DNA from 2 places in the Paraburkholderia sp. UCT2 genome. Region 1 is predicted to be linked to the other one. Evidence: riboswitches for the same ligand, from Rfam matches in the RefSeq annotation. Region 1 holds a riboswitch; the other holds the start of a gene.

Region 1 (4,211 bases):
TTCGTTGGCTTTGGTGTCGATCGTCGCGATCGCGCGGATCTGCTCGAAGGCATTCGATCCGAGCGCTGCGCGGACGGCGGCTTCGATATCAGCGGCTTCGCTGTGCAAGCGGCAACCGATGCCGACGCTCAGCGTTTTGATCGCGCGTCCGAGTCCGTGTCGTGTCGCGCTCGCTGCCAGTTCGTGAGCAACGCCGGCGTCGCGTTTGGCCGCATCACGCGCCAGTGCGAGCGACGCCACAGCGCCGATCACGACGATCGCCGGCGAGCCGAGCCCCGCGCGCGCCACCGCCTCGGCGAACTCGCGAAGCGGCGCGAGCACATGACGCTGCTCAGGCCGCGTCGCCGACTCGATCGCCGCGCACGGCGTGTCGGCGGACATGCCGGCAGCGAGCAATGCGCGGGCGATCTCGCCAAGCCGGCGCATGCCCATATAGATCACCAGCGTCATGCGCGTCGCGGCGAGCGCGGCCCAGTCCGGTTCGCCACTGCCGGCGCCGTGGCCGGTGACGAACACGACGCCCTGCGCGTGATCACGATGCGTGACCGCGATACCGAGCGCCGCGGGCGCCGCGATGCCGGCCGTGATGCCGTTGATCACGTCGACTTCGATACCCGCGGCCCGTAGCGCCTGCAACTCTTCGCCGCCGCGGCCGAACACGAACGGATCGCCGCCCTTGAGCCGCGCGACGCTGCGCCCCGCGCGCAGATGCCCGAGCATTTGCGCGACGATGTCGGCTTGCGGCGTCGACGGATGGCCGCCGCGTTTGCCGACGTACACGACTTGCGCGTCGGTGCGCGCGAACTGCAGCACGTCGGGATTCACCAGATCGTCGACGAGCACGACATCGGCCTGCGCGAGCGCGCGGGTGGCCTTCAGCGTGATCAGTTCGACGTCGCCGGGACCGGCGCCGATCAGCCAGGCGCGCGTCATCGCGGCGTGCATGGCGCGCGCCATGCGGTGATGGAAGAAGAGAAGCGGCGTGCGACAGCACACGCGGCGGTGAATATAGAGGTCATGCGCAACTGCGAATCCGGGCACGCGCGATGCCGCGCTGCTACGCCTTCACATCCGTTCCCCGCGGATTCCGGCGGCCGGCGGCGCCACGTGATGCACGGATGCAATGCGGCACCGCCTCCGCGTCTGGCCGGTATCCGGGCTGGCGGCCTCATGCGCTTCGCCTTCCCGTCCCGGTTTGTGGATTCGCGGGACAGTGGCATCAAAAAACGCATGCGCGGCACGTCGGAATCGAAGGCGAATCGAATCGCGCGCCGCAGGTCGCTTACCGTTGCGGGGACAGCACAGGTTGAACGCGCGAGGCGCTGCCTGTTTCCCGTTTAACTGCACACGCGAGCGCATGTGCGGGCACCAAACGCGCGCATACGATAGCACATGGCGCCTTGCCGGATAAGCCTCGGCGGCGCTTTCCGGCTCGGTGCGTTGCTTGACTGCGCAAGTCCCCGGGCCTACACTCGCACGCACTTTGGGTGCTCGCGTGCGCGCTCGTGCGCATGCAGTTAAACGGGAAACAGGGAGCCACCTGCTCTGGAGCGGCTAACCTGTGCTGTCCCCGCAACGGTAAGCGAAAAGCGGTTCCGGCTTGATAGCCGGGCACCGCAGTGCCGGCTTCGATGTCCTCGCGCAAGGTCGCGTGGACATTTCACCACTGGACGAGAAACCACTCGGCCGGGAAGGGGAAGCGGCGCTTTCGCCAGCCCGGATACCGGCCCAAAGAAGCAGAACGACCGCCGCGGGGATGCGGCGGCGCGTTCATGACCTCAGTTCCGCTTTCTGTATTTCCGTTGTCGCGGCCATGCCGTCGTTCGTCCCCGTGTCTGGTGATCGCTGGTACTGCTGCGCGTGCTTCATTCGCTCCATTCGCCAGCCGACGCGGACCCACGCGCGGACTTTCCGGCATACCGATCAACGCCAAGGGATGGACCTCACGATGCAAACTCAATTGCGCAAGATCCCCGTCACGATCGTCACGGGCTTTCTCGGCAGCGGCAAAACCACGCTTCTGCGGCACATTCTTCAGCATGCGGGCGGCAAGCGCATCGCGGTGATCGTCAACGAGTTCGGCGAGCTCGGCATCGACGGCGAAATCCTCAAGGGCTGCGGCATCGGTTGCGATGAAAACGGCGTCGAGACCGAAGGGCAATTGTATGAACTCGCGAACGGTTGTTTGTGCTGCACCGTGCAGGAAGAATTTTTCCCGGTGATGGAAAAGCTCGCGGAGCGCCGCGATGAACTCGATCACGTGCTGATCGAAACGTCGGGCCTGGCATTGCCGAAGCCGCTCGTGCAGGCGTTCAACTGGCCGCAAATCCGCAACGGCTTCACGGTCGACGCGGTGGTGACGGTGGTGGACGGCCCGGCCGCCGCGAGCGGCCAGTTCGCCGATAACCCGCTCGCCGTCGATGCACAGCGCAAGGCCGATCCGAATCTCGATCACGAGTCGCCGCTGCACGAGCTGTTCGAAGACCAGTTGTCGGCGGCCGATCTGGTGATTCTGAACAAGACCGATCTGATCGACGAGTCGCGGCAGCACGAGGTCGAAGCCGCGATCCGCGCGGAGATTCCGCCGCAGGTGAAGATCGTGCGTGCGCAGCAGGGGCGGCTCGACCTGCATACGCTGCTGGGCCTCGAAGCGGCGTCGGAAGAGACGATCCACCTGCGTCATGACCACCACGGTTCCGCCGGCGACCCCGATCATCACCACGATGAATTCGATTCGGTCGTCGTGCAGGCATCCGTACCGTCGCGCGACGCGGCGCTCGCCGCCTTGCAGACGCTCGTCGAAACCCACACGATTTACCGTGTCAAAGGCTTCGCGGCACTGCAGGACGCGGCGATGCGTCTCGTGATCCAGGGCGTGGGGCGGCGCTTCGACAGCTACTTCGACCGGCGCTGGCAAGCGGGTGAAAATGGCGACGGCGCGTTGAGCCGCTTCGTGCTGATCGGCGCAGACCTCGACCAACACGCGCTGCAACAGGCGTTCGACGCGGCGCTCGGCGCGACGTCGAACGCGACGGCATAAACGGGCGCACCAGCATGCATCTGCTGCGCACGACGCCGGGCGGCTTCGTCGACGATACGCAGGGCGTGATCCGCATCGATCAGCAGCCCGCCGAGATCGTCGTGCTCAGTTCCGCCGACACCACGCTGTCGCTGCTCGCGAGCGTGGTGCCGCGTCTCGGCGACGGCTTTCCGAGCGTGCGGCTCGCGAACGTCACGTATCTGCGTCAGCCTGCCTCGGTCGATTTCTATCTGGACGACGTGTTGCAGCATGCGCGCGTGGTCGTCGTCGATCATCTCGGCGGCGAAACGTATTGGCCGTACGGCATCGAGCAGGTGGTCGCGCTCGCGCAGCGCAAACAGCAAACACTCGCGATGTTTTCCGGCGATCTGCAGGAAGACCCGAACCTGCTCGCGCGCAGCACCGCGAGCGCCGAGTTGTGTCAGCAGCTGTGGCGCTATCTGCGCGAGGGCGGTCCGCAGAACGCCGAGGCGTTTTTGCGCTGCATCGCGTATCGCGCGCTCGACTGGGGGCGCGAACCCGATCTGCCGCGCGCGTTGCCGGCCGCGTCGTTGTATCACCCCGAGCGCGATACCCCCATCGTCGCCGACTGGCAGGCGCGTTGGCGGCAAGACGCGCCGGTCGTCGCGATTCTGTTCTACAAGGCGCATCTGCAGGCCGCCAATACCGCGGTGTTCGATGCGCTGATCGACGCGCTCGAAGCCCAAGGGCTCAATCCGCTGCCGCTCGCGATCACGTCGCTGAAGGATGCGGTGAGCCGCGATGTCGTGCAGTCGCTGTGCGCGCAACATGGTGTCGCGCTCGTGCTGAACACGACCGCGTTCGCCGCTTCCGCGATCGACGACCCGGAACCGCTCGCGCTCGCCGGCGACGCGCCGGTGTTTCAGGTGATCCTGAGCGGCGGCAATCGCGAAGACTGGCTGAAGGACAACCACGGCCTCAATTCGCGCGACATCGCGATGCATATCGCGCTGCCCGAAGTGGACGGGCGCATCATCACGCGCGCGATCAGCTTCAAGGGGCTCGCGTATCGCTGTGCGCATACGCAGGTCGACGTGGTCCGCTATCAGCCCGACCTCGAACGGGTGCGCTTTCTTGCCGAGCTGAGCCGGCGCTGGTGCCGTTTGCGTTCGCTCGATAACGCCGACAAGAAAGTCGCGTTGATCCTCGC
Region 2 (4,211 bases), on a different contig from region 1:
CGCCCGACACGCCGAGCACGTATGGCTCGGCCAGCGGATTGCGCAGCAGCACCTGCAGCAGCGCGCCGGCGAGCGCGAGCAACGCGCCGCACGCGAAGCCCGCGAGCGCGCGCGGCAATCGCAACGTACGCACGATTTCGCCGGCGAGATCGTCGCTGCCCGTGCCGCCGAACGTGTGCGTCGGCACGAGCGCCGCAAGCACGCGCGACGGCGCGAGCGGCACGCTGCCGAGCACCAGCGACGCGCCGAGCACCGCCACGGCGGCAAGCGCGAGCCCGAGCCAGATCGCGGCCGCGCGTTTCGCGTTCATCGGGCGCGGCGTCGCCATCGCGGCGCGCAGCGAAGCGGACGCGCGACTCATCCGCGTGCGCTCACGCATGCGGCCACCCCGGCGCGCGCGTCACTGCTGCTGCCAGCCGAGCGTGACATACGCACCGCGTCGCGGCGAGTTATACGAGTAGGCCGTTTCATAATCCTTGTTGAACAGATTGTCGATTTGCGCACTGACGTACCACGCTTTGGTGACGTTGTAGCGCGCCGACAGATTCACGATGCCATAACCGCCGAGGTTGCCCGTGCTATCGGTGCGCGGACCGCTGACGATCCACTCGCCGCCGACCCGCCATCCACCGATGCTGCGGTTCACCGCGAACGACCCGAATCGTCGCGCGCGCCGCACGAGGTCGGTACCGTTGTCGAGATCGACCGGGTTCTGCAGCGTCACCGTTGCGCGCACGTCGGTCTTGCCGACATGACCGCTCCACGATCCCTCGAGTCCCTGCACCTTCGCACGGCCGACGTTCTCCGCGAGGTAGATGCCGGGGATCGTCTGCACGTAGTCGATCAGATTCGTATAGCGCGTCTGGAATGCGTTCAGACGCATCACGCCGAGCGCATCGGTCGCGTACTGCAAACCGGCTTCGACCGAATGACTGCGCTCGGGCTGGATCGACGGGTTGCCGCTGATCGGATAGTACAGATCGTCGAAGCTCGGCGCGCGGAACGAATCCGAATAGCTTGCGGTTACCTTCCAGCGCGACGTGATGTCGAATCCGTAGCCGAGATAGTAACTGTTCGCCCCACCGAAATCGGAGTACTGGTCGCGTCGCACGTTGGCCTGAATCTGGTTGCGGCCGAAGCGCGCGCTGTAGCCCGCGAAGACCGAATCGACGTGACGGTCGGGCGCGGCGAACGTGTCGGAGTCGAGCGTCTGGTCGAGATGCTCGTAGCCGAATTGCAGCTTCTGGTGCGCGGCGAGCGCGAAATCGTTCTGCCACGTGTACTGGCGATTGTCGGTATCGAAGCGGCCGTTGTAGATGCCATTGGTGTTCGACACGCTGCGGTCGTCGCCCTCGGCGAGCGTGACGTGGGTGGTCCACCAGTCGGTCAGCTTGCCGTTCGCGAATACCGACACCTGACGCACCTTGCTATAGAGATTGTTCAGATCGGTGGGCTCGCCGTACGCATTGTCGTAGCTGTTGTCGTTGTTCGACTGGAAGTAGCTGACGCCCGCGTCCCAGCTGTCGGTGAACTTGTGACGCAGCGACGCGCTGATGCTCTCGTTCAGATTGCCGTTCGCGTTCGGATTCGCGTTCGGCGCCTCGAGCGGATTGAGCGACGAAAAGCCGTCGTCCTTCGTGCGCGCGAGCGAAATATTGAAAGTCGTGCGGCCGTCCTGATCGAGCGCGCCGTTCACGCCGGCCGTTTGCGTCTGCGTGCGATAGCTGCCGTAGCCGACCGAAAAATTGAAACGCGGCGGATGATCGCCGCCGTCTTTCGTGAACACCTGCACGACGCCGCCGATCGCGCCCGAGCCATACAACGCCGACACGTTGCCGTTCACCACTTCGACGTGATCGACCTGATCGAGCGGAATCTGTGCGAGTTGAGCTGAGCCGAGACTCACCGAATCGACGCGCACGCCGTCGATCAGCAGCAGCGATTGCGTCGACGATGCGCCGCGCAGAAAGAGGCTCGTGGTCGAACCGGGGCCACCCGTGCGCGAGATTTGCGCGCCTGGCGCGAGTTGCAACAGGCCGGGCAGATCGGTCGCGGTCGTGTCGGCGATGTCCTGCTGATCGAACCGCGTGGTCTGCGGGATCGCATCGCGCAACGCTTGCGGTCCGCGTTGCGCGGTCACGACGATCGGCGACAGCAGGTTGCCCGGCGCATCGGTGGAGGCGGCATTGGCAGCGATTGCAGCGATTGCAGCGTTTGCGGCGGTAGCATCCGTGGCGGACGATGAAGACGAATACGGCGTCGCAGACGCGGACGCAGGCTCGGCGCTTTGCGCATGCACGACGAGCGGCAGGCTCGCGAACGCGAGCAGCGTTGCGCGGGCGATGGGGGACAGCATGGGATGACATTCCTGTGGATAGCGTGCGCGGCCTGCTTCCCCGCAGGCCGACGCGTCACGAGGCGCCCCCTTGTTTAGCGTTTTCGCGGGGGGGACGTCCCTCTTTTCTGGCCGGTATCCGGGCTACGACACATCGATCCGCCTTCCCACGCGTGACGCGCAGTGGCACACTCGCACGTTGAACTTCCAACCTTGCGACCAGGACCGACCTGCATGAGCACATCACATGCGGTCGCTTACCGTTGCGGGGGCAGCGCAGGTTCGCGCATCCGGTTTTGGCACCGCGCGCGCCCTGCTTCCCGTTTAACTGCGCGCGCCGAAAAGCGCGCGCGGGCACCAGAGTGCGGGAAGTTTAGGAGCGGCGTCGCGGGGCGTCAAGAAAGGTCGACCGGAGCGCAATCGGTTCTGTTGAATGCAGGTTATTGTCGGATGGATTGCCGGTTTTTATCTTATGGTCGACGACGCGACACCCAACGAACGTGCACGAAGCGATGCTGTTACGTCTCGAAACGAGACAATTGTCGGAACCTGTAATATTCCGCGCTAAAATGCGATGTCTTTAGAGGACGCAGCACATGCTCACCGAACTCGAATCACTCTCCCAGAACATCGGCAAGCTGATTGCGATCAGCCAGCGCCACAACGAAGCGCGGCTCGCGCTCGAAGAGCAGCTCGCGCAAACGCGTGCCGAAGTGCAAGCCACGCATGCGGAACTCGCGCAATTGCGCGAAGAGCGCGACGCACTGCAGGCGGAACGCGACGCGCTGTCCGCCAAGATCGACGACGCTCAGGTGCGCCTGAATGCGATTCTCGAAAAATTGCCGCGCGCACGCGCGAGCAGCGAACCGGATAACCAGCTCGATCTGCTCGAGTCCGCCCAGCCCGAACACGAGGAAGCGGAAAGCGACGTGAGCCGACACGGAGAAAGCGCATGACCACCAAGCAGATCGAAGTATCGATTCTCGAAGTACCCTATCGTCTCGCCTGTTCGCCGGAAACGGAAGGCGCGCTGCTCGAGGCGGTCGCGCGCGTCGACGCCGAGATGCAGAAAATCCGCAGCGGCAGCAACGTGCGCGGCACCGATCGCATCGCGGTGATGGCTGCGCTGTCGCTGGCATCGGAACTGCTTAAGCTGCAAAGCAGCGTGCGACACGGAGAAGCATTTCCTGCTGAAGAAATCCGGCGTACAATGCAGCAAATGAACGAACAGCTAGGTACTGTGATCGAGCAGTACAGCTTGCAGTAAGCAGTAGTGGGCCGGTTTCGAATCGGTCACGTGTTGAACGGTTTGGGTTGTAGCTTCATCGGTTTAGCTTCCCTGCCTGGTTCGCCAAGGTCATACATTCCTTGAACCAATGCCATGTGCACGGTTGCGGAAATTTGTAGCACGGGTGTGCGCGTCACTCAGTCTGATGTACCCGAAGTGTTGCTAACTGCGACCAATTCTGAACCCTCGGTTCAGGATGCCGGCCTAGCGGCTAAGGCGGGGACCTTATCTGGAACGGCATCGGACTTCGGTTCGATGCCGTTTTTCTTTGGTCGTCGTTTTTTCGTTTGAGCGCCTTTTTCAGGGGCTTTTCCGTACGCGCCTGCTGTTGTTGCGCTTCGTTCAATCTCACACGCTCACTCCGATTCATGCGCTACTGGCTGATGAAGTCCGAACCGGACGAAGCAAGCATCGACGACCTCGCCAACGCTCCTCATCGCACCTTGCCGTGGACCGGCGTACGCAACTATCAGGCGCGCAACTTCATGCGCGACGTGATGCAGGTCGGCGACGGCGTGCTCTTCTATCATTCGAGCTGTCCGGAGCCCGGCATCGCGGGCATCGCGGAGGTCTCGTCGACCGCGTATC

Evidence for each region. A riboswitch is a leader RNA that binds a small molecule or an ion and turns the genes downstream of it on or off. The one in region 1 is predicted to bind cobalamin.
Region 2: another riboswitch for cobalamin. It lies ahead of F6X39_RS06355 (TonB-dependent receptor domain-containing protein); the one in region 1 lies ahead of cobW (cobalamin biosynthesis protein CobW).

What each region holds. Positions count from the first base shown of each region.
Region 1 covers NZ_VZQO01000085.1:236-4,446, forward strand. The annotation lists partial or broken gene F6X39_RS37445 (cobalamin biosynthesis protein) at 1-108, opposite strand, end outside; partial or broken gene cobA (uroporphyrinogen-III C-methyltransferase) at 196-933, opposite strand; cobalamin riboswitch at 1,128-1,388, opposite strand; cobalamin riboswitch at 1,469-1,747, shown strand; gene cobW (cobalamin biosynthesis protein CobW) at 1,949-3,040, shown strand; gene cobN (cobaltochelatase subunit CobN) at 3,055-4,211, shown strand, end outside.
Region 2 covers NZ_VZQO01000005.1:144,069-148,279, reverse strand. The annotation lists gene F6X39_RS06360 (FecCD family ABC transporter permease) at 1-361, opposite strand, end outside; gene F6X39_RS06355 (TonB-dependent receptor domain-containing protein) at 401-2,356, opposite strand; cobalamin riboswitch at 2,448-2,712, opposite strand; gene F6X39_RS06350 (ATPase) at 2,932-3,291, shown strand; gene F6X39_RS06345 (cell division protein ZapA) at 3,288-3,602, shown strand; RNA gene ssrS (6S RNA) at 3,669-3,850, shown strand; gene F6X39_RS06335 (EVE domain-containing protein) at 3,992-4,211, shown strand, end outside.